4 regions of the Agrobacterium sp. DE0009 genome follow, and region 1 is predicted to be linked to each of the others. Evidence: riboswitches for the same ligand, from Rfam matches in the RefSeq annotation. Region 1 holds a riboswitch; each other region holds the start of a gene.
What was found. Region 1 has a riboswitch for cobalamin ahead of nrdH (glutaredoxin-like protein NrdH). Riboswitches for the same ligand answer to the same signal wherever they lie in the genome.

Region 1 (7,235 bases):
CGTGGTATCCTTGAAGAGCACATTCTGATCAATGAGGTATCGAGAGAAAAGCGGCAGACTGGCGCCGCCGATCGCTCTCGCCTGGCTGCCGACCGCACCCTCGACGATTTCTGGCATCGTGACGCCCTGTAGATCGTGATGTTTCAGAGCGGCCTGGGTGGCGGCGACGATGCGCGCCCTCACCCAATCCGGAAAGCCGCCATCGATGATGACGCTGGAAAAATCGATAATAGAGGCCGCCGCGATAACAGCCTGAGCCAGTGCGGCAGCCGTCTTCCTGATCCAACTCTCAAGAGGTTCGCCGAAATCGATCCACTCATCCGGCGAGAACCAAAGCGGCCGCGGATCGATGCCTCTTTCCCGCAGCATGTTTTCCAAGACGAAGATCGACGCGATTTTCAGGAGCTGGACGGTATTACCATCCTGGCCCTGGACGGGCAGCGGGCCGATTGCGCCAGCGGTTCCAGTCTTTCCGGAAAAAAGCGCTGAGTTCAGGACGACGCCGCCACCGATAAAGGAGCCGATGAAGACGTAAAGAAAATCCGGATAATTCTGGCCAGCGCCAAAAACCAGCTCGGCACCGCAGGCACTCGTGGCATCGTTTTGCAGGAAGACCGGATAGCTGACGCCTTCGGCAATCTGCGATCTTATATCGACGCCGCGCCACCGCTCCATCTCAATTGGCGGCGCACCCACTTCCTGAGCCCAATTCCAAAGTTCAAATGGGGCGGCGATACCAACGCCCGCGATTCTCTCCCGTTCGAGCGGCGACAGTTGCGATTCAAGATCAGCGATTCCGTCGATGACGAAGGGCAATATCCATTCCGGCAGGGGGTAGGGGTAGGTCCTGCGCAGCTTGAGCCTTATCCGGCCAACGAAGTCCATGAGGACAAGATCGACGCTGCGCCGACCGATCTTCACACCAAACGAAAACACGGCATCCGGGTTGAGCCGCATCGGCGTCGAAGGCTGCCCGACTTTACCGCGCAGGCGCTCACCACGAATAAGAAGGCCGTCCTTCTCAAGCGAACGCATGATGACCGAGACCGTTTGCGCCGACAGCCCGCAAAGTCTTGCAATATCGGCTTTCGACAGCGCGCCATGGCGGCGGACCAGAGACAGCACCAGCCGCTCATTATAAGCGCGCACGCCAACCTGATTGGCACCGCCGCTGATATCCATAGGGGTCGACGGCGCTGGCGGCGCCGTCTCAACAGAGTGTCTCATATGTCATCCTCCCGCCCGCACTATCTGTCGCGACCGATAGATCAGGCTTTATGGCAATCTTGCTATCGCAAACGTTAACCGACGTGGCGATTGTCCTCCCTGCCGCTGACAGAATGCCATACGGAATTAATAATTCAATCGGATTTATTTATTGACAGCCGGTTCCTTTGGTGGTTCCATCTGCGTCAACGGTCGTCGATCTCGGAGGAGACGGGATCGTCGGGTAACCGTAAAGGTACTCAAATATCCATTGGGAGGATCTCATGAAGACCACTGTTTCCGCTCTTCTGGGCGCGCTTGCGCTTGGCGTTTCTTTCGCTTCCGCTGCATCTGCCGCCGACACATCCGTTTGCCTCATCACCAAGACCGATACCAACCCCTTCTTCGTCAAGATGAAGGAAGGCGCCACCGCCAAGGCAAAGGAACTGGGCGTTACGCTGAAGGCCTATGCCGGTAAGATCGATGGCGATTCCGAAAGCCAGGTGGCAGCGATCGAAACGTGCATTGCCGATGGCGCCAAGGGTATCCTGATTACCGCTTCGGACACCAAGGGCATCGTACCTGCCGTGCAGAAGGCACGGGATGCCGGGCTTCTGGTGATCGCGCTCGATACGCCGCTTGAACCCGTCGATGCCGCCGATTCCACCTTCGCAACCGACAATCTGCTGGCCGGCGAATTGATCGGCAAATGGGCAGCCGGCACGCTTGGCGACAAGGCCAAGGATGCAAAGATCGCATTCCTCAACCTCACCCCCTCGCAGCCAACGGTCGACGTGCTTCGCAACCAGGGCTTCATGAAGGGCTTCGGCATCGACGTGAAGGACATCAACAAGATCGGCGATGAGAACGATCCCCGCATCGTCGGCCATGATGTCACCAACGGTAACGAAGAAGGTGGCCGTGCAGCGATGGAAAATCTGCTGCAGAAAGATCCGACCATCAACGTTGTCCACACCATCAACGAACCGGCAGCTGCCGGCGCCTACGAAGCGCTGAAGGCAGTCGGTCGCGAAAAGGATGTTCTGATCGTCTCGGTCGACGGCGGTTGCCCGGGCGTGAAGAATGTGGCCGAAGGCGTGATCGGTGCGACGTCGCAGCAATATCCGCTGGCCATGGCGGCACTGGGCGTCGAGGCGGTCAAGAAGTTTGCCGACACCGGTGAAAAGCCAAAGCCGACAGCTGGCAAGACCTTCTTCGACACGGGCGTGACGCTGGTGACGGACAAGCCGGTGAAGGGTCTCGACTCGATCGATACCAAGGAAGGCCTCAAGAAGTGCTGGGGCTGATGCCTCGCATCTGACGCAGGCGGGGGCTTTTTGCCCCCGCTTTCAGCCTCAAGTGAATGAGGCGTGATCCAGATGAGTGGACGCAGGGCGCGCCCCTGGGTCGACGGAGTCCGCTTCTCAACAGTTTGAATCGACACAAGGCCCGCTGCAGAACGGTTATGCTTCCAGGGCAAATGTGATGAAGCGATCGGGAGGAAAATCCATGAGCGATCAGCCAGTGCGGACCCAACCGCATAATGAATTTGAAAATGTGCTGTCCGGAAGCTCGACCCAGGTCGCCGCTTTCGATACGCACGACAAGAGCCTGCTCGAAAAATTCCAGCATTTTCTGCACTCCAGTCCTGCAGCTGTCCCGCTGATTGTTCTGGTGCTGTCGCTAATAGTGTTCGGCATCACACTGGGCGGCAAATTTTTCTCTGCCTTTTCGCTGACGCTCATTCTTCAGCAGGTGGCCATTGTCGGTATCGTCGGTGCGGCGCAGTCGCTCGTCATCCTGACTGCCGGCATCGATCTGTCCGTCGGCGCCATCATGGTGCTGTCTTCGGTCATCATGGGGCAGTTCACCTTCCGCTACGGCTTGCCGGCGGAACTCTCCATTCTCTGCGGACTGGCTGTTGGCGCATTTTGCGGCTTCGTCAACGGCATCCTCGTGTCGCGCATGCGATTGCCGCCCTTCATCGTGACGCTTGGCATGTGGCAGATCGTTCTTGCCACCAACTTCCTTTACTCTGCGAATGAAACCATCCGCGCCCAGGATATTGCGCAGCAGGCACCCATCCTCCAGTTCTTCGGGAACAACCTGCGCCTCGGCAGTGCCGTCTTTACCTATGGCGTCATCGCCATGGTGTTGCTCGTTGCCCTCCTCTGGTATGTGCTGAACCGCACCGCCTGGGGCCGCCACCTCTACGCTGTTGGTGACGATCCGGATGCGGCCGAGCTTGCTGGCGTCAACGTCAAGCGCATGCTGACGACGGTTTATACGCTTTCGGGGCTCATCTGCGCCTTCGCAGGCTGGGCATTGATCGGCCGCATCGGCTCGGTATCGCCAACGGCCGGACAGTTCGCCAATATCGAATCCATCACCGCTGTCGTGATTGGCGGCCTCTCGCTCTTCGGCGGTCGTGGCTCGATCATGGGCATGCTGTTTGGCGCGCTGATTGTCGGCGTTTTCTCGCTAGGCTTGAGACTGATTGGTACGGACCCGCAATGGACCTATCTGTTGATCGGTGTCCTCATCATCCTGGCTGTTGCAATCGACCAGTGGATCAGAAAGGTAGCAGGCTGATGGCACGCGAACCCATTCTCACGGCACGCAATCTCGTCAAGCGATACGGACGCGTGACCGCACTCGACAATGCCGATTTCGATCTTTACCCCGGTGAAATTCTCGCCGTCATCGGTGATAACGGCGCTGGCAAATCCTCGCTCATCAAGGCAATCTCGGGCGCGGTGACGCCCGACGAAGGGGAGATCAGGCTCGAAGGCAAGCCGGTGCAGTTCCGCTCACCGATCGAAGCGCGAAAGGCCGGTATCGAAACCGTCTACCAGAACCTCGCACTCTCACCAGCCCTGTCGATCGCCGACAACATGTTCCTGGGCCGCGAAATCCGCAAGCCCGGCATAGCCGGCAGCCTTTTTCGTGCCCTCGACCGGCCGGCCATGGAAAAGTTCGCGCGGGACAAGCTCTCCGAACTCGGATTGATGACTATCCAGAACATCAATCAGGCGGTGGAAACGCTCTCCGGCGGCCAGCGGCAGGGCGTAGCCGTAGCACGCGCAGCCGCTTTCGGCTCGAAGGTGGTGATTCTTGACGAGCCGACAGCCGCTCTTGGCGTCAAGGAAAGCCGGCGCGTCCTTGAGCTCATCCTCGACGTCCGCGCCCGTGGATTGCCGATCGTTCTGATTTCGCACAACATGCCGCATGTGTTCGAGGTGGCGGATCGCATTCATATCCATCGGTTGGGCAAGCGCCTCTGCGTCATCAATCCGAAGGATTATTCGATGTCCGACGCAGTCGCCTTCATGACCGGCGCCAAGGAAGCGCCGAAGGAAACGCTCGCCGCATGACGTTGAAGCTCGTAACGATCGTTGAAGACGTTCTTCGACGGGCAAAGGGCCAATCCCGTTTCATCGTTGCCATTGCCGGCCCCCCAGGGGCCGGCAAATCCACGCTGGCGGATGCCCTATGTGATGCTCTCATCGCACGTGGCGAAACGGCCGCCGTGCTGCCCATGGACGGCTTCCATATGGATAATGGCATCCTTGAAGAGCGGGGGCTTTTGCCGCGGAAGGGTGCGCCGGAAACATTCGATGTCCGTGGCTTTCTGGATATCGTCTCTGCCGTTCGGCAGGGCGGGCAGGAAGTGCTGGTGCCGGTTTTCGATCGTTCCCGAGAAATCGCCATCGCCTCTGCCCGTGCCATCGCGCCTGAAACGCGCTTTATTCTGGCTGAGGGCAATTATCTACTGCTCAACGAAGCGCCCTGGACAAGGCTATCCGACCATTTTGATTTGAGTGTCTTTGTAGGACCTTCCGTGACCGTTCTGGAACAGAGACTGCGTGACAGATGGCTGGGCTTTGGCCTTGATGCGGCTCAGATTCATGCCAAGCTTTTCGAGAACGATCTTCCGAATGGAAAACGGGTGATTGAAAACGCCCGCCCGGCCGATATCCACATCGACATCTGGGAATAGATCGACGTTCCCCGAACATGACGTGTTCCGCGCCGTTTAGCGGCTGTCACTCTGCGATGAATCTTTTTTATCCCCAGGGGCCAGCTTTCGCGTCATCTACTGGTTGACGCTAGGATTTCCTCATATACTATATCTAGTGTTCAAGGTTCTTCCGATTCGCAAGGGTTGGGAGCTAAGACGGGAATTCGGTGCGTTACGCCATTGAGGCGAAACAAGGCCGAAACTGCCCCCGCAACTGTAAGCGGCGAGCATCGTTCCGATTTGAGTCACTGGGGCTGAGAGCTTCGGGAAGGCCGGAATGAATGTTGTGACCCGCAAGTCAGGAGACCTGCCTTGAGCGCAAACGTCCACGGGCGGGGTGTCCGGAGGAAGGTGTATCGCGCAAATGACTTGCGTGCGCCCTTTTCTGCCCCCTCCATAACGAGCTTCGGGGTGAAGTCATGCCAGTGCATATTTTTAAGTTGCTACGCTCGTCAGCGTAGAGGAGCGACTTCTGTTGTTTGAAGCGTGCCCGAAAATCCATCTGTTTTCATTCGGATCGCACGAACTCTCAAACACCAAGCATCACCTGAATGACAGAACCATCACCGTCCGGTTGTGATTGCAATCGGCAAGGCTTTGCCGCGTCCAAAATTGGCTTCGAGAGGGAAATTATGACCGTCACCGTTTACAGTAAACCCGCCTGCGTCCAATGCACCGCCACTTATCGCGCCCTCGACCGTATCGGCGTTCCCTATGAGATTATCGACATTTCCGAAGATGCGGATGCGCTCGACCACGTCCGTGGCCTCGGCTACATGCAGGTTCCCGTAGTCGTTGCCGGCGAACGCCATTGGGCGGGTTTCCGGCCGGATATGATCGGCGCGATCAGCTGAGGCGGCGGGCGATGAGCCTGATCGTCTATTATTCCAGCCGTTCAGAAAACACTCATCGTTTCCTTCTGAAACTGGGGCGGCGATTGCTTCGCCTGCCGCTCGGCGCTGAAGAGGATGTACCGCAGGTGTCGGAACCCTATGTGCTCGTCACCCCAACCTATGGCGGCGGCGGCACCAAAGGGGCAGTGCCGAAACCCGTGATCCGGTTTTTGAACGAACCCTCCAACCGCAACCTCATCCGCGGCGTCATTGCGGCGGGAAACACCAGTTTTGGCGCCGCCTTCGCATCCGCCGGAGATATCGTCTCGCGAAAATGCGCCGTGCCGTTTCTCTATCGCTTTGAGCTTCTCGGGACGGAAGAAGACGTCGCCACCGTCAAACATGGATTGGACCGATTTTGGACACGCTGACCGCTAGCGCATTGCGCAATGACACCAAGCAGCCAACAGCCGCAAGCCAGAAGCCGCTTGATGCGGGCTTGGACTACCACGCACTGAACGCGATGTTGAACCTCTATGACGAGAACGGAAAAATCCAGCTCGACAAGGATCGGCTCGCTGCACGTCAATATTTCCTCCAGCACGTAAATCAGAATACGGTGTTTTTCCATAATCTTAGGGAAAAGCTCGATTATCTGGTGACCGAAGGCTATTACGAGCAGGCGGTGCTGGACCAGTATTCCTTCAATTTCGTGCGCGATCTCTATGACGAGGCCTATGCGCGGAAGTTTCGCTTTCCGACGTTCCTCGGTGCGTTCAAATACTACACCTCTTACACCCTGAAGACCTTCGACGGGAAACGTTATCTGGAGCGTTATGAGGACCGCGTCTGCATGGTGGCGCTGGCTCTTGCGCGCGGTGACGAGCAGCTTGCCCGAGATCTGGTCGATGAGATCATTTCCGGCCGTTTTCAGCCGGCAACGCCAACATTCCTCAATGCTGGCAAGAAGAGCCGCGGTGAGCTGGTCTCGTGTTTCCTGCTGCGGGTGGAAGACAATATGGAAAGCATCGGTCGCTCCATCAATTCGGCGCTGCAGCTTTCCAAGCGCGGCGGCGGCGTTGCCCTTTCACTGACCAATATTCGAGAGGCTGGAGCACCGATCAAACAGATCGAAAATCAGTCCTCCGGTGTCATACCTGTCATGAAGCTGCTGG
Region 2 (7,235 bases), 1.6 Mb from region 1:
TTACGCCAATGCGCTTGCCCGCCAGAACATCGTCATCCGCAAGATCAGAAACGACATGCGCAGCTATGGCTGCTCGTCCGGTAGTGTCATTGTGTATGGCAATCCCAATGCCGGGCTTTGCGCCGAGATCGGCGACGCGCTGGTGGATGCCGAGGCCGAGCGCGACGCGATCATCCGCGATCGCGATGATGCCATGGCGGACGCTCGCAACGATGACAGCAACGTCAGGCGCGAGCGCATTCTCGCCGCCCTCGATGCCAATGGCTGCAGCCCCGCAGAGGACATGAACCGCCAAGCATCGCCTGCACCCGATGTGACCCGGTATCCCGATGCCTTCAGGCAGAATGGCGATGAGCCGGGACAGGCGGGCCTTTCGCCTCACCCCAACGCCGCCGCCGAGGGCGGGCTTCGAACGCTCTGCGTGCGCACCTGCGACGGATCGTTCTTCCCGATCGCCTCCAATGCCTCGCCACTTGATTTCCGCGCCCAGGCCGAGCAATGCCAGAAAATGTGCCCGGGAACCGAGACGGAACTCTATTTCCACTCCATGGCGGATCAGGAAACAGCAGACATGGTGTCCGCTGAAACCGGCAAAACCTACAAGGACCTGCCGACCGCCTTCGCCTATCGCAATGCCTCAACGAAAGCGCCCGGCTGCGCCTGCAACATGGCCGCCTATCACCAGGAGATGCAAAAGCAGGAACAGGCGTCCCGGCCGGAAGCCGAAAAGCCCTATTCCAGCATCACCACCATTCCATCGCCGCAAGGTGACAAGAACGGTGATAAATCCCCCGCAGCGGCTCAACAACAGCAGGCGGCCAAGCAACCGGAACAGCCAATCCCGGAACGGGATTACGATCCCAACGATAAAAAAGTCCGCATCATCGGACCCAAATTCCTGCCGGACCAGACCGGCAAGATAGACCTGAAAAACCCGGCGCTGAAAGGCATCCAGCCGCAGCAGTGAAATCTCTTGCGCGCGTGTAATGGGGCGAGCGCGCGACCCTTGTTTCTTCTCCCCGCCGGGGAGAAGGTCGCGGCAGCGGGATGAGGGGGCAAGCTCTCCGAAAATCTCTACCGTTACACCCTCATCCGACCCTTCGGGCCACCTTCTCTCCGGCGGGGAGAAGAAATGCACGGCAATGTCCCGACCTATTCGCAGGCCTCCGTGTCTACACCCCACCCCAACGGTTCCGAAACACAAGCTCTTCCAGCGGCACGCGCTGCCGCCAGCCCTTCACCGCCAGCTCCGGTTCGGTATAAAGCGTATCGACGCGACCGAGGCACAGCCAGGCGACGATCTCGATATGATCGGGGATACCTAGAATGGCCCTGATATCGCTGTCGTGGAAAATGCTGACCCAGCCGACGCCGACGCCTTCGGCGCGGGCGGCGAGCCAGAGGTTCTGGATGGCGCAGACGGTGGAATAGACATCCGTGCGTGGATTATGGGTGCGGCCCAGCACCACCTTGCCACCCCGTTTCGGATCGCAGGTAACGCAGATGCTGAGCGGGGCCTTGCGGATACCCTCAAGCTTCAGGCTGCGGTAGAGCGCCTGCTTCTCGCCCTCAAACATCGCCGCCGCCTCTTCATTGGCGCGGCTGAAGGCCACCCATGCCGCCTGGCGCACGGCGCCGTCGGTGACGAGGGTGAAGTTCCACGGCTGCATGAAACCGACGGAGGGAGCGGCATGCGCCGCTTTCAGGAGGCGCTCGACGAGATCGTCCGGCAGCGGGTCTGGCAGGAACTGGTCGCGCACATCACGCCGCGTCTCGATGGCGCGGTAGATCGCCTCGCGCTCCTCGCTGGAAAACGGGCGGGCGGGTGAAAGCGCATGATCGAAAGGATTGGCGTCGGGTGGCGTCGTGAAGGGCGGTTCGGTCGGCATCGTTTATCCCTAACAATGCGGGCGGGCCGGTGCCGAAACCATGGAAGGTTTGCAGCGACGACTCGCTTTCCATCAACCTGCCGCCGTCCGCGCGGTTCGGTCTATTTTGCCAGGCCGGTCTTCTGACTAGGCTTCATCCGCCCCTTTCGCCTTCCCGAATAACTTCAGTGGCATGAGAAAAAGGGCATCCGCCTCACAGCGTTGGGCACGTTCCGGTCTCTCACCGGATTCCCGATTCTCCCGCTGCAAAGGCGGGCACCTGACGGGTGAAGCTATGGGCAAAATAGCGTGCGAACGCAAGTGTCGCCAAGGCCGCGCGACAATATGACCGTGCTCCCCGCCTCCGTCATTCCGGCCCTGAGCCGGAGTGAAGGGAGGGGGTACACCGCCTCGTCAGAACCGCATCACGCCACCGGAAAGTACCTGACATAAGCGAACTCATCCCCATCCGGCGACCAGTTGGGCGAATTCATCGTGCCCTGCCCGCCGAAAAGCTCGAACAACGTTTCCACATTGCCGCCGTCCATATCCATCAGCCGCACGCGTACATCGAGATCGCGCGGATGGTCGAAAACGTCGCCATCATAGGAAATGAAGACAACCTTGTCTCCCTTCGGAGACGGGTGTGGAAACCAGTCGCCATAGGGGCTGTCGGTGATACGCTCCACAGCTGAGCCATCCACCCGCACCCGCCAGATCTGCATTTGGCCCGTGCGGCTGGAATTGAAATAGATCCACATACCGTCAGGCGAATAGTCCGGGCCGTCATTGCGGCCTTCACCATGGGTAAGGCGTGTTTCAACGCCGCTGTCTATGTCCATGGAATAGATATCGAAAACCTGATCGCGAATGCCGCAATAGGCGAAGCTTTTCCCGTCGGGGGACCAGCCATGCCAATAGGAGGGCAGGTTCTTCGTCATCAGCTGCGGCGCGCCGCCCGCCGAGGACAGAAGATAGATGGCGCTTTTGCCGAATTCCACCTTGTCTGAAATGGCGTAAAGCGAACCGTCGGGCGAAATACCGTGATCGTTGTTGCACTGGATTGCGAAACCCGTATCGACCTTTTGTGGCGACGCGTCACCGGAAAGGGACAGGCGATACAGCAGCCCTTCGCTGTTCAGCAGCAGATATTTCCCATCCGGCGACCAGTTCGGCGCTTCGAACAGCTCAGGCGTCTGCCACACCACCCGCATCTGCCGGGTCCGGATGTTGAAGATTTCGATGGAGCTGCGCATTCTGCCTCCCGGGCTTGTCAATGTTCCGACCGGAACGGCGCAGACATTCCATTTGCATCCGTCGCCGCCGTGGCTATGATCCTAGGGCGGCAGGCACCGTCCTGCAAATTCAAACCGGAAAAAACGCCTGTGCCCCGGCACCGTCCGCGGCCCTCCCCGTTTCTCCCAGATCCGAGGTTCCGCGATGAATACCATCGCCGATCACGGCATCCGCTTCGGCCGGATCGCCGCAATGCTTCCTGTCAAGAATATCGAAAAGGCCCATGATTTTTATGCCGGCGTGCTCGGTTTCGAAAAGACCTTCGAAAACGGCAATCCCGTCGGCTTCATCATCCTGAAACAGGGCAATGCCGAGCTGCACCTGACATTGCAGCCGGCCCACAGGGCAGCCCCTTTCAACGTCGCGCATATGATGGTCAGCGATGTCGATGCGCTGCACACGGTTTGCAAGAAACATGGGCTGCGCATTATCAAGGGCTTGCAGGACAAGGAGTATGGCCTCAGGGCCTTTGTGTTTGAAGACCCTGATGGCAACCGCATCGATGTGGGGCAGGCTATTTAAGGCGAGTGAACGGCGCGGGGTTTTCTCCGCGCCGCTTGCTTAAACGCGAAGGCTTGTTGTGGAACGAGCGCATGCCCCTCGCTTCTTCTCCCCGCCGGGAAGAAGTCCGCGGCAGCGGGATGGGGGGGCAAGCGTCGCGATATAAGGAGAGGCTGCCCCCTCATCCGACCCTTCGGGCCACCTTCTCCCCGGCGGGGAGAAGAAATAGGCCGCGCCGTCTCTCAATGCGCTGACCCAATTCATTCAGCAGGTACCGCGTTAAACGCGCCTTCCCAAAACGCCCTACCGATCCCGGAACCGGTTGGTAATCGGATACCGCCTGTCACGCCCAAAATTCTTCTTGGTGATCTTCACACCCGGCGCTGATTGGCGGCGCTTGTATTCGGCGAGATAAAGCAGATGCTCCACCCGGTGCACGGTCGCGATATCATGGCCGCGCGCCAGGATTTCCTCGACCGACATTTCCTTTTCGACAAGGCATTCCAGAATATCGTCCAGCACCGGATAGGGTGGCAGCGAATCCTGATCGGTCTGGTTCGGACGCAGTTCGGCGGATGGAGCCTTCGCGATGATGTTGGCGGGGATCACTTCGCCGGAAGGGCCGAGCGCGCCCGGCGGTACATGGGCGTTGCGCCAGGCGGAAATGGCGTAGACCTGCATCTTGTAGAGGTCCTTGATGGGGTTGAAGCCGCCATTCATGTCGCCATAAAGCGTGGCGTAACCCACCGACATCTCGGACTTGTTGCCCGTCGTCACGACCATGGATCCGAACTTGTTCGAAACGGCCATCAGGATGGTGCCGCGCGTGCGGCTCTGCAGGTTTTCCTCGGTGATGCCCTCTTCCGTGCCCTCGAAAAGTTCTGACAGCGCCGAGAGAAAGCCTTCCACCGGCTCGACGATCGGCACGATATCGTATCGGCAGCCGAGCGCTTTTGCGCAATCTGCGGCATCCTTCAGCGATTCTTCCGAGGTATAGCGGTATGGCAGCATGATGCAGCGCACCCGCTCCTCACCCAACGCATCGACCGCAAGGGCGGCGCAGATCGCCGAATCGATGCCGCCGGAAAGCCCGAGTACCACGCTCTTGAAGCCGTTCTTGTTGACGTAATCCCGAAAGCCCAGCATGCAGGCGCGGTAATCCGCTTCCTCGCCTTCGGGAATCTTCGAAAACGGCCCGCTTTCGCAGCGCCAGCCATCCGCCGTGCGTTTCCAGTCGGTTACGGCAAGCGTCGCCTCGAACTGGCTCATCTGGAAGGCAAGTGTCTTGTCGGCATTGAAGCCGAAGCTGGCGCCATCAAAAACAAGCTCATCCTGTCCGCCCAGCTGGTTGGCGAAAACCAGCGGCAGCCCGCTTTCGATTACCTGTCGGAGCGCCACCTGATGGCGCACGTCCAGCTTGCCGCGGTAATAGGGCGAACCGTTCGGCACCAGCAGAATTTCCGCCCCGCTTTCGGCGAGCGTCTCGCAGACGCCCATGTCGTTCCAGATTTCCTCGCAGATCGGAATACCGATCCTCACCCCGCGGAAATTATAGGGGCCGGAAATCGACCCTTCGGAGAACACGCGCTTCTCGTCGAATTCGCCGTAATTCGGCAGGTCGATCTTGTCGCGCAGCGCAATGATCTTGCCACCATCCAGAAGCGCCACGGAATTGTGCCGACCGGTCTCGCCCTGTCGCGGAAAGCCGATAACGATACCCGGCCCGCCGTCCGCAGTCTCGGCTGCCAGTTCCTCGACAGCCTTGAGGCACGCCTTCAGGAAAGCCGGCTTCAGCACCAGATCCTCAGGCGGATAGCCTGAAATGAACAGTTCGGTCAGAAGCAGAAGATCGGCACCCTGGGTTGCCGCATCGGCCCTTGCCTCACGCGCCTTGGCGAGATTGCCCGCCACGTCGCCAACAGTGGGATTGAACTGCCCGACGGCAATCCGCAGATGGTTCGCTATATCGTGTCTGTCGCTCATGTCCCTTCAATACCGCGCCCGTGATCGCTCCGCAACGCAGCAATTCCCCCTTCACTCATTCGTACGCTTCTCGACACTGCCGCCCTCACGCGAAGGTTATCGCGCCTATATGCGCATTCCTTAAAGTTCATGTCGCGTTCATCGCGCTTATGTGACAGTTACATGACACTTTTGCGACACCCGATTCACCTCCCCGGATCGGCCGTGTCGCCTGAAATACCGGAGTATGGGTTTGAGACATTCGGCGCCAAAAACAACGGCTTCCGAAAAGGCTGGATTTGTCTTTTCGCCTGCGGGACTTAAGAGCCTTTCGAAGCTTGCGGGCACCGCTTCCACGCTTGTCCATCTGGCGATTGCATCGCTGGTGCTCGTCATTTTGCTCGAATGGATCGCTCGTGGTTCGTTGACGGATATTGGCGCATTCCTCACCTCCTCGGCCCGCCCCGGCATGACGACGGTCGCCGCCGTGCTTGCCCTCCTCGTTTTGCTGGATTCGCTGCTTGGCCGACGTTATCTGTCGCTTATCGTGGTCGCACCGCTTTGCGCCCTTGTGGGGCTGATCTCCGCGCAGAAGCAGACCTACCTTTCCGATCCGCTTTATCCATCAGACCTCTTGTTCGGACGGCAGATTGTCGAGCTTCTGCCTACCATGTTGAAGGCGCAGCCGCTGACAGCGCTGCTGGTGGGTCTCGGCCTTTGCGCCATGATCGCCGCTATTGCCGCCCTTTGGCTGCTGGCGCGCCGCCACTCGCCGGTGCTGCGGTTACGGGAGCGGGCCGTGGGCCTTGCACTGACACTTCCGGTGCTCGCTGGCCTCGCCTCGCTGATGGACTACTCGCATTATTCCTGGGCGCGCGACCGGCTCAACATCATCCCGATGATGTGGGACCAGCAGGAAAACTACCGCCATAACGGCTTCCTGCTGGCCTTCGCCTTCAATATTCCGATGGCCAATGTCTCGGCGCCGGAGGGTTACGGCGAAAACAGCGTCGCCGAACTCAACTCCGAACCGGCATCTTTTGCCGCCAACAAGGGTGATTACCCTGACGTCATCATGCTGATGAGCGAGTCTCTCTGGGATCCAACCCGGCTCGAAAACGTGCATCTCTCGACCGATCCCATGCAAACGATCCGCGCCAAACAGTCGGGCCATGTGTTTTCGCCAGAATTCGGCGGCATGACGGCCAATGTGGAATTCGAGGCGCTGACCGGTTTCTCCAACGCCTTCCTGCCCTATGGCAGCATTCCCTATCAGCAATACATCCGTCGTCCGGTACCCTCGCTCGCCAGCTTCTTCCGTGGCGAAGGTTATTCCGCCATTGCCATGCATCCGTTCCAGGAATGGTTCTGGAACCGAAAGCAGGTCTACAAAAACTTCGGCTTCGAGGAATTCCGCTCGGAAGAGACGCTGCCCGCGATGGAAAAACGCGGCAATTTTGCCTCCGACGACGCGCTGATGGACGAGATCATGAAGACCGCCGACAAGGCGCAGAACCCGCTCTTCCTCTTTGCTGTCACCCTGCAGGGACATGGCCCTTACGAGGCTGACCGTTATGCGGACAATACGATCGGCGTGACGGGCGATCT
Region 3 (7,235 bases), on a different contig from region 1:
GGTGGGCTCGTCCAGCAGCAGGATTCGTGGTTCCTGCGCCAAGGCCCGGGCAATATGCAGGCGCTGCCGTTCACCCCCGGAAAGGTGGTGCCAGCCGCGCTCGGCCTTATCGGCCATATCGACATTAACAAGTGCCGCATCGACAATGGCGGTGTCATTCGGCGACCAGGCGGACAGCGGCCCGAGATAGGGTGTGCGCCCAAGCTCCACGGCCTGTCGCGCAGTGATGCGCTCGGTGGTTTCGGCCTGTTGCTCCACGAAGGCAAGCAGGCGCGCGATGTCGCGTCGCCCCAGTGAACCAAGCGGCTCGCCGCCAAGCGCAACGTGCCCCCGGCGCGGCTTTCGGATGCCGGCCAGCATGGAAAGCAGTGTGCTTTTGCCTGAGCCGTTCGGCCCGATGATGCCGAGGAACTCCCCGGCGCCGACCTCAAGTGAAACACCGCGCACAATATCAGCGTTACCGGCATGGAAATGCAGGTCACGGGCGGATAGCTTCATGACCGCCCCCTTCTCTGCCCCAGGATGAAGGCAAAGGCGGGCGCGCCGACGAGCGCGGTGATGACGCCGATCGGCAGAACCTGACCCGGTATGACGATGCGAGAGAGAATGTCGGCGACGATCATAAAAACGGCCCCGGTTAGCGCCGTCACCGGCAGCAGGATACCATGGCGAACACCGACGAAGATGCGTGCGGCGTGGGGAATGACAAGGCCCACAAAACCGATGGACCCGACCAGGGACACCATTGAAGCTGTCATGATGGCGGAAACCGAGATCAGCACCGTATAGACCCAGCGTACCGGGATCCCAAGCGATGCTGCCGCCTGGCCGCCGAAAGCGAAGGCGTCTAGCGCGCGGGCATACCAGAGGCAGATGAGAAGTCCCGCAAGGCTGACAGGTAGCGCCAGCCAGACATCCGGCCAGCGCACGCCGGAGAGATTGCCGAGCAGCCAGAACATGATGCCGCGTGCCTGCTCGGCATTGGCAGATTTGGTGACGATGAACGATGTTACGGCATTGAACAACTGCGACCCGGCCACCCCCGCCAGAATGATGGCGCTGTTACCGTGTCCGGCTCGCACGGCAAGAAGGCTGACCAGTGAAAACGCGATGAAAGCGCCGATCAGGGCCCCTGCCGGCATGGTCAGAAACCCCGCACCGAATCCCAAGAGGGCGACAGCGACGGCGCCTGTAGAGGCGCCGGCGGAAATACCGAGAATATAGGGATCGGCAAGCGGATTGCGCAGTAGCGATTGCAACACTGCTCCGGCAAGCGCCAGCGAAGCCCCACAGCAGGCGGCAACGACAGCGCGGCTCAGACGATAGCTCCAGACGATACCCTCATCCAGCGGCTCCAGCGGAAAGCCCGCATGAAAGACGCGATTGGCTATCGTTTTTGCGACGACGTCAAATGGAATGGCTGTCTCACCGATGGCCGCTCCGGCCATCAGCGCTATCAACAGCAGGGCGAGCGCGGCAAAAACCAGGCCCGCCCTGCCGAGATGGAGGGAGAGGCCGTTCACTTGGCGAGGCCGGCAGCCGAAATCGCCTCGGCCAGCGTTTCGATGCCTTCAATGGTGCGAATGGTCGGGTTCATCGCCTGCGCATCCATTTCGAACACATGGCCTTGCCTGACAGCAGGCATGATGCTTGCCACCGGGTCAGTTGCCAGAAACTTCAGCTTGACGGCAATGTCATCTGCAGGGAAGCGGCGGCGGTCCATCTTGCCGGCGACAACGATAGACGGGTTGGATTTGGCGATGGTTTCCCAGCCGACCGTCGGCCACTCCTCGTCGCTTTCGATGACATTCTTCAATCCGAGAGCAGACATGATGTAACCCGGAGCGCCGTTACGGCCGGCGACGTACGGGTCGATATCCAGTTCGGCGCTCGAGAACCAGAAGACGGCCGAGAGCTTGCCATTGGCAGAAGCGATCTTGGCTCTGGCGGCGTCCTCGCGCCTCTTCAGGTCGGCGACGACTTCCTCACCGCGATCCTGCACGTTGAAGATTTTGGCGAGGTCACGGATTTCCTGGTAGATCAGTTCCATGGTGAAAACGGTGTTGCGCACGCCATCGCCACCGCCGGAATTGTCTTTGCCCATGCAATCGGCCGGCGAGGTGTAAACGGGAATGCCGAGCTCGGCAAATTGCGCCGGCGTTCCGACAACACCCTCTGGGCCGATCTGCCATTGGAACTGTGTCGTCACGAGATCCGGCTTCTTGCCGACAACCGCCTCAAAGCTGGGGTCGTTGTCGGCCAATCGCTCGATCTTGGCGTTGGCCTCTTCGTAGCCCTTCAGAACCGGACCGATCCACAGCGCCGTGCCGACAACCTTGTCGGCGAGACCAAGCAGGTAAAGGACCTCGGTTGTGCTCTGGCCGACAGATACGGTGCGGGCCGGCGCCTGCTTGAAGGTGATCTCCTGACCGCAGCTGTTGATTGTCAGGGGGTAGGTGGTTTCGGCGCCCTGCGCGCCAACGGCGGGCAAGGATGCAAAGGCAACCGCCACGATGCCGGCGAGAGCCGGCAGGCGTCTTAAATGAAACATGTGTTCTCCAGTCGAAAGTAAACTTATTCGAGAGCAGCAGGCGTTAGAACGCGCACCAACAGCGGGACGTCTTGTACGGAGAACGATGATCGGATGCAAACAAAATGTAACGTAATAACATTACAGTCTCCTCCTCCGGGCTTCCCCGCCCGTAACGATGGTTCATATTTTGACGGCAGGTCTCCTGGCTCACGAATTTGCGTCACTCATCTGCCTTCCCGCATTCCAGAGAATACAGTGGCATGACGCCATGAGGCGCCACGGGGATGAACGACAATCCGCTTACAGTTGCGGGGGCAGCCACGGCATTGGGCGAAAATATCGCCCGCACCATGTTCCCTATTAATCCCTTCGCCTTTCGGCTGCAGGAACCGTCATATACTCACATAAGGGGCAAGAGGCGGGGCGTCAATTGCGATCGTGTCGCAGCTTGGAACAAAGACGGCCAGCTAGCCCGCCGCAATGAAAAGTCAAGAAGTTGCCGGCTTAAAAACCGGCCACAAGCCCCAAGCGTGCAGGCGATACAGTTTCTCGGCATCTTCGACAAAATCCAACCGCTAAAAAGCCGCTTTACGTTGACGTCTCCGTTCAACAACACGGCGGCATCGGAAAAAGGGCTGTCAGTTTTCCCATCGACCCGGCAGGATTTCGCCGAAACCGCTGTAAGGACACAACAATCTACCGAAATCTTCTTCACTTCAGCATACAAACGCAGCCGGTGACTTTTAGGCTCTGCGACGGTGAAGCGCGGAGAGAGCCATGAACGCCATCGAAATTCTGGAGCGTCTTGTCGGCTTTCCCTCGTTCGTCGGAACCGCCAATGGCGATATTGCCGGATGGATTGCCGATTATCTGCGAAGCCACGGCGCGAAGGTCTCGCTGCTTGCCGGGCCGGAAGGGGACCGCGCCAATCTCTTTGCGAGCTTCGGCCCGACGGATGCCAGCGGATACATCCTGTCCGGCCACATGGATGTGGTGCCCGCCGGGGAGCCGGAATGGTCCTCCGACCCCTTTGCGCTCAGAGCCGAGGGCGAGCGTCTTTACGGCCGTGGCACCACCGACATGAAAGGTTTCCTTGCCACGGTTCTCGCCGCGGCGCCGGCATTTGCGCAGATGTCACTGAAGCGGCCGGTTCACATTGCTTTTTCCTATGATGAGGAGGCGGGCTGCCGGGGTGTGCCCCATCTGATCGCCGCTTTGCCGGATCTTTGCGCAAAACCAGCGGGCGCGATCATCGGTGAGCCGAGCAATCTGCGCGCTGTGCGTGCTCACAAGGGCAAGGCAGCCGCACGCATCACCATCCGCGGCCGCTCCGGCCATTCCTCACGGCCCGATCAGGGCGTCAACGCGATCCATCTCATGACAGGCATCATGGCAAAGGCGGTGGAAACTGCCCAAGCCCTCACGCAGGGCCCCTTCGAAGGCACGTTCGAGCCGCCTTACTCCTCCCTGCAGATCGGCACCGTAAATGGCGGGCAGGCGATCAATATCGTCCCGGACCTGTGCACCATCGAAGTGGAAGCACGGGCCATTTCCGGTGTATCGCCGCTCGCCCTGCTCGAGCCATTGCGTGAGAGCGTCGAGAGGCTTGCAGCCAACGGGACAGACGTTCAATGGGCACCGATGAGCGACTACCCTGCGCTTTCGCTTGCCGCTGACGCGCCGCTCGTCAACCTCATGGAGCAGCTGACAGACGCGCCGTGCATTGACGCCGTCAGCTACGGTACGGAAGCCGGACTTTTTCAGGCTGCCGGTATCGACGCCATCATTTGCGGTCCGGGCGACATCGGCCGCGCCCACAAACCGGATGAATATATCACCACCACAGAACTGTCCGCCTGCCAGTCGCTGCTGGAAAGGCTTGCCCATCGATGTGCGGCCTGAACCTTCGGAAACCGGATTTCACATGACGTTCTTGTTTAACTCAGATGCCAGGCGCGGCGAGATTTTCAGGCACGCTCTTGCCCGTAATCTGCCCGACCTTCCCTTTTCGATGGAGCCACAGACCGTCGATCCGGATGCGGTCCGCTATCTCCTCACCTGGACCGTGCCCGATGATATCGGCCGTTACCGCAATCTCGAAATCCTGTTTTCCATCGGCGCAGGTGTCGATCAGTTCCAGATCAATGCGGTTCCTGCCCATGTGAAGGTCGTGCGCATGGTGGATGAAGGCATCATCCGCATGATGCAGGAATATGTGAGCTTTGGCGTGCTTGCGCTGCATCGCAACATGCCCGCCTATCTGGATCAGCAACGCCAGAAACTGTGGAAGGCCCTGCCCCAGGCACAGGCCGAAGAGCGTCGAGTCGGCATTCTCGGCCTCGGCATGCTGGGCGTTGCGGCGCTTGAGCGGCTGAAACCGTTCGGTTTTCCGCTTTCCGGCTGGAGCCGCTCGCCACGTGTGATCGACGGCGTCACCTGCCACCATGGCGAAGCGGGATTGAATGATATCCTCGCGACAAGTGATATTCTCGTTTGCCTGCTGCCACTCACGGACCAAACCGTGGGCCTGCTGAACCGGCATCGACTGGCCATGATGCCTGAAAGCGCGGGACTGGTTCACGCCGGGCGCGGCAAACAGCTGGATCATGATGCGCTTATCGATGCGCTGGACAGCGGCATGCTTTCGGGCGCGGTCATTGACGTCACCGAACCCGAACCGTTGCCACAGGACCACCGCTTCTGGACTCATCCGAAGATTTTGCTGACGCCGCATATCGCCAGCGTCACACAACCCCACTCCGCAGCCCGCACCGTCATCGAAAACATTAAGCGGTATGAGGCCGGCGAACCGCCGCTTGGCCTCGTCGACCGCGCCCGCGGCTATTGATCATCTGTTCCAAGAAAGGACCTCCTTATGTCACTCCTCAAGACGCTCGATACCAGACCCACCTTCGAACCAAAGGCTTCGAAAGCCCTGCCAGAGCGCCTGATCTCCGGCGATCCTTCCTTCAAGACCTGGCCACTGGACGAGGCCCGCGACGGCACCGTGCACACCGGCATATGGGAAGCGACTCCAGGCGAGAGCCGCTCGATCAAGGGTGAAACCTTCGAGTTCTGCCACATTCTTGAAGGTGTCATCGAGATCACTCCGGATGGCGGCGAACCGCTGCGCTATACGGCAGGGGACAGTTTCGTCATGAAGCCCGGTTTCGTTGGCGTGTGGAAGACGATCGAGACCGTGCGAAAGATCTACGTCACCGTGACCGGATGAGTTGACGTTTTGAATTCCCGGTGTGGGCCGAACTGGTTTGCATCCGGGAACTTCACCACGGATGGACGCACCGAAGATTGCACTGTCCGTCAGTGGCAAAACAGGATTTTCATTCACCGCCCCCGCAGCAGTCGGCCGATGCTGCTTGCCACCAGGGTTTAGCTTGAGGCGTATCCACAGAGGGTTTCAGATGTCGCTGAGCTTCGATCCAGAGAGAGTTTCCTTGCCGATCGGCCATTTCATCGGCGGCAGGCTGATCCCGGCCGAAACCGGTATCGACATGCACCGCCCCTCGGATGGCGTGGGCTATGCCGGCTGCCCCAAGGCGGATGCATCGGTTGTCGATGAGGCCGTGCAGACGGCAAAGACAGCGCTCAAAAACAGCAACTGGGGTGGTGTTCGGCCGCGCGAGCGAACCAAGGTCCTGCAACGCTGGGCCGATCTGATCGAGCAGGAAGCCGAGACGCTGGCTAAAATCGAGGCGCTGTCCTCGACAAGGCCCGTGGGTCAGCTGATTTCAGGCGACATTGCCGTCACCGCCGAACAAATTCGCTTCTTCGCAGAATTCGCCGACAAGGAAGGCGGCGATCTCGTGCCGACCGACGATACGAGCCTCGGCATGATCATGACTGAACCCTACGGGGTCGTCGGCGCCATCACGCCGTGGAATTTCCCGGTCTCCATGGCTGGCTGGAAGCTCGGTCCCGCGCTTGCCGCCGGCAACGCCGTGGTGCTGAAACCGTCCGAAATGACCCCCTTTTCCAGCATATTCATGGCTCAGTTGGCGATCAAGGCCGGGCTCCCCGCCGGCCTCATCAATATCGTTCTGGGTGACGGGCCGGTCACTGGCAATGCCATTACCGGACATCCCGACATCGCCAAGGTAAGCTTCACCGGCTCCACAGCCGCTGGCGCCGCCATCATGGCCAATGTCGCCCGCACCGGTATCAAGCCCATGACGCTGGAGCTTGGCGGAAAGAGCCCGCAAATCGTCTTTGCCGATGCGGATATCGAAAAGGCGGCGGCGGCCATTGCCGGCAATATTCTTTCCAATGCCGGGCAGGCCTGCGTTGCCGGCTCTCGCATCATTGTCGAAGAAAGCGCGGCGGATACCCTTTCCGCCGCGATCATCGCCCGCATGAAGGCGGTGAAGCCCGGCCCAACCTGGGACGAGGCCACCCAATATTCGCCTGTTATCTCCGAAGTGCAGCGCAAGCGTATCGACAGCATCGTGCAGGCGGCGATCGCCCATGGCGGCAAATGCCTGATCGGCGGCGCAATCATGGACGGCCTCGGCTATTTCTACCAGCCGACGCTGATCGCCAATGTCGACCAGAGTTCCCCTGCGGTGACCGAGGAAATCTTTGGCCCGGTGCTGACGCTGCAGACGTTCCATACGGAAGAGGAGGCTCTGGCGCTTTCCGATCATCCGACCTACGGTCTGGCCGCTGGTCTTTTCAGCCGCGACGT
Region 4 (7,235 bases), 790 kb from region 1:
ATCCGCCCCTGTGAAGAGGCGGATATCCCAGCCATCACTGAAATCTACCGGGATGCAGTCTTGCATGGCCGCGCCAGTTTCGAGATCGATCCGCCAACGGCGGAAACAATGGCGGAGCGCCGCCGTCTTCTGGTCGAGGGCAATTTTCCCTATCTCATCGCCGAGGCGGAAGGCAAAGTGGCTGGATACGCCTATGCCGGCGCTTACCGCGCCCGCCCGGCCTATGGCGCAACAGTCGAGGACTCGGTCTATATCGACCCCTCGATGAAAGGCATGGGTATTGGCCGGAAGCTGCTGGACGCCCTGATCAGCGAGGCAACCGCGCGTGGCTTCCGGCAGATGATCGCCGTCATCGGCGACAGCGCCAATGCGGCATCGGTCGGCGTGCATCGCGCCGCCGGTTTCGAGCTTGTCGGCACGTTCAAATCCATTGGCTGGAAACATGGCCAATGGCTGGACACGGTGCTGATGCAACGTGCGCTGGGCGAAGGCGATACGACGCCGCGCTTCTAAGCAATCAGGGTTTCGTGGAGCCAGGAATCTCCACCTTCAGCGTATCGCCCGCAAGTTCGCTGCCCAGTTCCACGGCCTTGGTTTTCTTGTCATAGACGCAAATATGGCTGACGGTCGCATCCGCTCCCTTCGCCTTGCCGGTGAGAATGGCGAGGCCGTAGTTTTCGCTGCCGAAGGGATCGACCACCGCCTTCGCATCCTCGATCATATCCTTGGCGCCAGCGAGGCAGGCCGTCTGGACCTGCGCTGCGAATTCTTTCCATGCATCGTCAGACGAGGCGGCGGCCGGAAGCGCGAGTGCGCAGAGCGTGGCAACGAGGATAAGGGGGCGGATCAAAGGGCGGGTCATGGAATTTCCTTCCTGCATTGTCGGCAAAACAGAACCGATAGGGTGTAAAACGGTACGCTGCGGTTGTGAAACAAATGTGGTGGCGCCGGTGGCGAGATGAATTTTCTCCTTTGGCGGAACATTTTGATAATTCACCGGTTGCCCAAACAGAGCTTCGCTCCTATGGTCCGCTCACACGGTTTCTAGGAGCGGTAACCCGCTGCAAAAAGGAGTAAAAACCATGGCCTTCGAACTTCCCGAACTCCCCTACGACTACGACGCGCTTGCACCTTACATGTCGCGCGAGACGCTCGAGTTCCACCACGACAAGCACCACAAGGCTTATGTCGACAACGGTAACAAGCTGGCTGCCGAGGCCGGTCTTTCCGACCTGTCGCTCGAAGAAGTCGTGAAGAAGTCCTTTGGCACCAATGCCGGTCTCTTCAACAACGCCGCGCAGCACTACAACCACGTCCATTTCTGGAAGTGGATGAAGAAGGACGGCGGCGGCAACAAGCTTCCGGGCAAGCTCGAGCAGGCGATCGCATCCGATCTCGGCGGTTACGACAAGTTCAAGGCGGATTTCATCGCTGCCGGCACCACGCAGTTCGGCTCCGGCTGGGCATGGCTCTCCGTCAAGAACGGCAAACTCGAAATCTCCAAGACCCCGAACGGCGAAAACCCGCTGGTGCACGGTGCAGAGCCGATCCTCGGCGTCGACGTCTGGGAACACTCCTACTACATCGACTACCGCAACCTGCGTCCGAAGTACCTCGAAGCCTTCGTCGATAACCTCATCAACTGGGACTACGTCCTGGAGCGTTACGAAGCCGCTGCCAAGTAAGGCTTTAACAACGGAATTCCTGAGCACCCGGCCATCGCGCCGGGTGTTCTGCTTTCTGGCCGACCGTGCACTGTCACAAGCCTGTCATCCGCCGGGTTTATCGCGGCGCATCATGACTGAAAAAAGCACGCCTCTCTTCTCCTTCGGCATTGTCGCCGATCCCCAATATGCCGATGTCGATCCGCGTCCCGATATGGGCCGCTATTATCGCGAGAGCCCTGCAAAACTTGCCGCCGCCATCGATGTCTTCAATGCCGAGGACCTCGCCTTCGTGGTGACGCTCGGCGATATCATCGATCGCGACTTTGCGAGTTTTGATGTCATTCTCAGCGTCTATGACAGGCTTCGGCACCCGTCGGTGATGCTACCCGGCAACCACGATTTTTCGGTCGCGCCCGAGCATCTCGGCGCTATCCATGCCCGCCTTGGCATGTCTGCCCCCTGGCATGATTTCGCCATTGGTAATGTCCGCTTCGTGGTTCTCGATGGTAATGAGGTCAGCCTTTTTGCGCCCCCGCCAGGTGATGTACGCCGTGTGCTTGCCGAAGAACGGCTGAAGCGTCTCACGGACGCAGGCGCAATCAATGCGCAGGACTGGAATGCCTCGCTGGGTGACGCGCAGTTCGAATGGCTTCGGTCGGTTCTGCAAAAGGCGGATGCTACAGGCGAAAAGGTCGTCCTTTTCTGCCACTACCCGGTTTTTCCGGAAAACGCCCACAATATGTGGGATGCGCAACGCATTCTCGAGATTCTCGGTGCGCACCCGTCGGCCGTCGCATGGTTCAACGGCCATAATCACGAGGGCAATTACGGCGTGCTCGGCAAGACCCATTTCGTCAATTTCAAGGGCATGGTCGATACACCCGACCGCAATACCTTTGCCATCGCCGATGTGTTTGCCGACCGGATCGCGATTCGCGGATTTGGCCGTGAGGAAGACCGCGTTTTGGCGCTCTGATCGGGGCATCGGCTGTTTGCGTCGCCGGCTTCGGTGACGTTTATCGGCCGCGCCGCCTGCTTCCAGGCGGTTATTCCCATTCAGTCTGCCGTCGGCGTCAGGCCATAGGACCCGGGGTGATGTGCGTCGTCATCCTGCCTAGACTTCTGTTTTCTTGGAAGAATTCACCGCAATGTGACTTCTTTTCGCCATGGGGACAGGGCATCCTCCCGGCGTTGCGTTCAAAGCCCGGCATTCGCCGGCATCAAGGAGAGAGTGTATGAAACTGAAAACCATCACGGCGGCCATGCTGTTCGGCTGTCTTTGCGCCGGAGCGGTCTACGCTGCCGGCGAAGTCGAAAAGCGCGAAGGCATGATGAAGCAGATCGGTGGCGCCATGGGTTCGCTTGCCGCGATCTCCAAGGGCGAGAAGCCCTTTGATGCGGACACCGTCAAGACTGCCGTGACAACCATCAGCACCAATGCCAAGGCTTTCCCTGACCAGTTTCCCGCCGGCACCGAGACCGGCAGCGCGGCAGCGCCCGCCATCTGGGAAAATTTCGATGATTTCAAGGCCAAGGCCGTCAAGCTCGGAACGGACGCCGATGCGGTTCTCGCCAATATGCCCACCGACCAGGCCGGCGTTGCCACGGCCATGAAGACGCTCGGCGCCGATTGCGGCACCTGCCACCAGACCTACCGTCTGAAGAAATAAGCGACGTATCTGGAAACGCCGCTCACAGGCGGCGTTTTCCGGCAGGCAAGGCACCTGGCCAGGTCAGGTGAGATTGGGGAGAGGGGCATGTCCTCCATCTGGACGAAACTCGTCGGTGGTGCCGTGATTGCGGCGATTGCGGGCTACGGCATATTTACCTGGGTTACAGCGCCTGAACGGCAGGCGCCGAGCCATTGGGTTAGCCTGGGCGACCCCGATCTCGCCAACGGCGAAACGCTGTTCTGGGCCGGCGGCTGCGCCAGCTGTCACGCCGCATCCGATGCGAAGGGAGAGGCGCAACTGACGCTTTCGGGCGGACAAGCGCTGCCAAGTCCCTTCGGAACCTTCCATGTTCCAAATATCTCCTCCGATCCGCAGCACGGCATCGGCGCCTGGACGCTGGCGGAGTTCGGCGATGCCATGACGCGCGGCGTCGGCAAGAATGGCGAGCATCTCTATCCGTCCTTCCCCTACGCGTCCTATGCCCGCATGACGCAGAAGGACATCAACGATCTCTTCGGTTACCTGAAAACCCTGCCGGCCAGCCAGAACGATGCGCCGGATCACGAGTTACCGTTCCCCTTCAACATGCGCATCGTGCTGGGCGGCTGGAAGTTCCTTTATTTCGACCCCGCCGCCCCGCCGCGCGTCGAGCTTGCCAACGCCAATGCCGAGCTGCTGCGTGGCCAATATCTGGTGGAAGGACCCGGCCATTGCGGCGAATGCCACACGCCACGCAATGCGCTTGGCGGCTTCCTGGCGGACAAATGGCTGGCGGGCGGCCCCAATCCCGAAGGCGAGGGCCGCATTCCAGACATTACCCCCGGTTCGCAGAGCATCGGCAGTTGGACAAAGGCCGATATTGCCAGCTATCTCGAAACCGGCTTCACCCCGGAATTCGACAGCGTCGGCGGCTCCATGGTCAAGGTCCAGCAGAACATGGCGCATCTGACCGCCGAAGATCGCGATGCGATTGCCGCCTATCTGAAGGCGATCCCGGCGCGGTAATCCTCAGCCGTCATGCCGGGCCAGATCCGGCATCCAGCCACGGCGCGTCTGCACCGTGAGAAGAGTCTCTTGCGATCAAGGACTTGATCGCGCTGGACCCCTGATCTAGTCCGGGGTGACGGAGGTGGAGGCGACGGCGTGCAGTTCGAAATCAGGCCCACCATTGACTCCCGCTCTCGCCCGGCGGATAACAACCTTGTGATGGTTCCTTCCGGGCATTCCGGAAGGTGAAAAGGGAACACGATAGGGAGACATCCTCATTCGTGGCTGCCCCCGCAACTGTGAGCGGAGAGCCTGAAACGAAATGCCACTGGCAAGCCACCTGAGAGGAGGGCGCGCCGGGAAGGTGTTTCAGGTTTTGACCCGTAAGCCAGGAGACCTGCCATTACGGAAATATCCATGCCGGCGGGGTGTCCGGAAGAGCGGAATGTCAGGGTGGCGGGATCAATGCCGCCCTGTGTCAGTCTCGTATCCCCGTGGTGAAGTATATCGCATGCGGTCTTGCGGCTTCTGCCGCCCGGCCGCGTCCAAAGGCGCGGGGTCGCGCCGGAGAGGGGTCACCATGTCCATCAATCAGAATACGGCCAATGCCGCCGCGTCTGCAAAAACAGCGAGCTTCGCGCAATCGCTCACCGCGATCGTGCTTGGCCTGTTCATCGTCGGTTTTGTCGGTTTTTCCCATGTGGAAGCCGTCCACAATGCCGCGCACGACACGCGCCATGCCAACGCCTTCCCCTGCCACTGAGGGGGGAGCGGCATGTCTTTCTTCCGTAACATCGTCTTTACCGCCATTCTCGTCGGCATTGTCGGCGGCTTCGCTGTCTCCGCCATGCAGGCTGTCGGCACCACGCCGCTCATCCTTCAGGCGGAAACCTTTGAAAGCGCTGGTGAAGCGCCGCATAGCCATGATGCGCCTGCACCGGGCGCTGCGGCTCCCGCCCATGAGCACAACGACGAGGCATGGGCTCCGGCCGATGGTTTCGAGCGTAACGCCTACACCGTCGCGGCCAATGTGCTCACCGCCATCGGTTACGCGCTGGTGCTGACCGGCCTGATGTCGCTGCGTGGTACCAATGCCGGTTGGCGCGAAGGCCTTCTCTGGGGCGTTGCCGGCTTTGCCGCCGTCATGCTTGCTCCTATGATCGGCCTGCCGCCGGAATTGCCGGGCAGCCCGGCCGCAGCCCTTGAAGCACGGCAGATCTGGTGGCTTGCAACCGTTGCCGCAACCGCGGGCGGCATTGCGCTGATCGCATTCCGTCGCGAGCCCTGGGCGATTGTTCTGGCGCTGGTGATGATTGTCGCGCCGCATGTGGTGGGTGCGCCGCTGCCGCCGGAAGGCGAGCATGCGCTGGCGCCGCTGCCGCTCGAGCGTCAGTTCATCGTTGCCGCCACCGTCACCAGCTTCGTCTTCTGGGCGCTTCTCGGCACGTTGAGCGCGTTTTTCCTGAAGCGCTTCCAGCAGGCTTGAAACCATGCAGGACGCAGCGGAGTGGAGTGAGGAACTCGATGCGCTGCGTTTTGCCGTTCCCGGTCACGGCGCGCCATGCGCCGTACACCGCCTTGCCTTCAAGGCGGTGCTGGGGCCGAGCCCCGATCGTTATGCGGCGCTTGCCTATTTTCAAGACCACGAAGCTGCTTTTGCCGCTGCGGCAATCTTCAAGATCAAACGCTCAAACTTGCCCGCCGGCCGCAGCCTGCATTTGAACAGCCGCGATATCCGCCGCGCGATTGCCGGCAAGGGACCGGAGTTTGCGGCGCGTGTGTGCCGGGTGCTTGATCGAGAATAGCGCAGGATGATTTGCGAGAGACATCTTCTTCTCGACCGTCATGCCGGACTTGATCCGGCATCCAGCCGACGCGCGTCTGCGCGGCGGGAGAAGTCTTTTCAGCCCAAGGACTTGGGCTGGTTGGATACCGGCTCAGGGCCGGTATGACGGAGGGAGGGCGGAATAACGCTCTGCGGCTCACCCATGCTCCGCCGCAAAAACCTGAAGTTCTGCCTCGGCTTCCGGACCAAAGAGTCCGAGGCTTTTCAGAATTTCCACGGCGAAACTCACCGGCGCGCTGCCGGCGTGATAATGCCGCCGTCACTGACCGCTTTTGGCTGATCGCGATAAAGCGCTTCGCCACGATACGTCGGATAGGCCTTGTGCGATGCCAGCGCATTGCCGGTATGGGCGACATCATCAAGAACGCCCGTGCCGCCGAGCGCACTTGCCGCCGCGCAGATGCCGGCGACCAGCCGGTGCCTGTCGCGAAACCGGTATACCAGCCCGCCAAGATCGGCAGCCGTGCCCTTTTCCCAACTGAGACCGCCGGGGATGACGAGCGCATCGATGTCAACGGGATCGAGCGCGTCATAGGATGTATCCGGCGTCACCTTCAGCCCGCCCATGGACGTTACCGGCCGGCCATCGGGCGTGGCATAAACGATCTCGACGCCGAGATAGCTGCGTGCAGCCGCCGCCAGCAGCGCCGGCTCCCAGTCCGCAAAATCCTCAGCCAACGCAATGGCAATCCGTGTCATGGCCGTCTCCGTGGGTCAATCAGGCGATGGACTGCATGTAACGCATGCCGGTGACCGGCCGCGGCGCGAAATCCATGTTTTGGTAGAAACGATGCGCCGCCACATTGCCTGTTGTGGCGCTGACGGAAAGATAGTCGCAGCCGAGCCGCTTGGCGATATCCCGCGCTCGGGACACCAGATGCTGGCCGGTGCCATGGCCGCGATGGCCATCACGGACGAAGAGGTGATGCAGCTCCAGCCCGCGCCGGCCTTCTTGCGCTCGGTAGAGCGGCAGAAGCAGCGCGTAACCGATCAGCGCACCGTCCGCCTCGGCCACCAGCCCGTGCACCCATGGCAGCGGGCCGAACAGGTCGCGTTCCAGTT

Region 2: another riboswitch for cobalamin. It lies ahead of bluB (5,6-dimethylbenzimidazole synthase); the one in region 1 lies ahead of nrdH (glutaredoxin-like protein NrdH).
Region 3: another riboswitch for cobalamin. It lies ahead of FS804_RS10875 (ABC transporter substrate-binding protein); the one in region 1 lies ahead of nrdH (glutaredoxin-like protein NrdH).
Region 4: another riboswitch for cobalamin. It lies ahead of FS804_RS05450 (CbtB-domain containing protein); the one in region 1 lies ahead of nrdH (glutaredoxin-like protein NrdH).

Annotation. Positions count from the first base shown of each region.
Region 1 covers NZ_VEIU01000001.1:1,857,582-1,864,816, reverse strand. The annotation lists gene FS804_RS09430 (ROK family transcriptional regulator) at 1-1,227, opposite strand, end outside; gene FS804_RS09425 (sugar ABC transporter substrate-binding protein) at 1,491-2,513, shown strand; gene FS804_RS09420 (ABC transporter permease) at 2,716-3,798, shown strand; gene FS804_RS09415 (ATP-binding cassette domain-containing protein) at 3,798-4,580, shown strand; gene FS804_RS09410 (nucleoside triphosphate hydrolase) at 4,577-5,206, shown strand; cobalamin riboswitch at 5,333-5,557, shown strand; gene nrdH (glutaredoxin-like protein NrdH) at 5,860-6,081, shown strand; gene nrdI (class Ib ribonucleoside-diphosphate reductase assembly flavoprotein NrdI) at 6,093-6,491, shown strand; gene nrdE (class 1b ribonucleoside-diphosphate reductase subunit alpha) at 6,503-7,235, shown strand, end outside.
Region 2 covers NZ_VEIU01000001.1:268,630-275,864, reverse strand. The annotation lists gene FS804_RS01445 (DUF2865 domain-containing protein) at 1-967, shown strand, start outside; gene bluB (5,6-dimethylbenzimidazole synthase) at 1,173-1,889, opposite strand; cobalamin riboswitch at 1,984-2,167, opposite strand; gene FS804_RS01435 (TolB family protein) at 2,294-3,124, opposite strand; gene FS804_RS01430 (glyoxalase superfamily protein) at 3,309-3,686, shown strand; gene FS804_RS01425 (NAD+ synthase) at 3,969-5,648, opposite strand; gene FS804_RS01420 (LTA synthase family protein) at 5,875-7,235, shown strand, end outside.
Region 3 covers NZ_VEIU01000002.1:306,460-313,694, forward strand. The annotation lists gene FS804_RS10865 (ABC transporter ATP-binding protein) at 1-498, opposite strand, end outside; gene FS804_RS10870 (iron ABC transporter permease) at 495-1,523, opposite strand; gene FS804_RS10875 (ABC transporter substrate-binding protein) at 1,520-2,551, opposite strand; cobalamin riboswitch at 2,708-2,942, opposite strand; gene argE (acetylornithine deacetylase) at 3,311-4,435, shown strand; gene FS804_RS10885 (glyoxylate/hydroxypyruvate reductase A) at 4,458-5,381, shown strand; gene FS804_RS10890 (cupin domain-containing protein) at 5,409-5,765, shown strand; gene FS804_RS10895 (aldehyde dehydrogenase) at 5,956-7,235, shown strand, end outside.
Region 4 covers NZ_VEIU01000001.1:1,063,850-1,071,084, reverse strand. The annotation lists gene FS804_RS05480 (GNAT family N-acetyltransferase) at 1-513, shown strand, start outside; gene FS804_RS05475 (hypothetical protein) at 518-862, opposite strand; gene FS804_RS05470 (superoxide dismutase) at 1,083-1,685, shown strand; gene FS804_RS05465 (metallophosphoesterase) at 1,798-2,643, shown strand; gene FS804_RS05460 (cytochrome c) at 2,903-3,337, shown strand; gene FS804_RS05455 (cytochrome c) at 3,425-4,345, shown strand; cobalamin riboswitch at 4,531-4,747, shown strand; gene FS804_RS05450 (CbtB-domain containing protein) at 4,908-5,090, shown strand; gene FS804_RS05445 (CbtA family protein) at 5,103-5,813, shown strand; gene FS804_RS05440 (hypothetical protein) at 5,818-6,132, shown strand; partial or broken gene FS804_RS05435 (type 1 glutamine amidotransferase family protein) at 6,310-6,872, opposite strand; gene FS804_RS05430 (GNAT family N-acetyltransferase) at 6,892-7,235, opposite strand, start outside.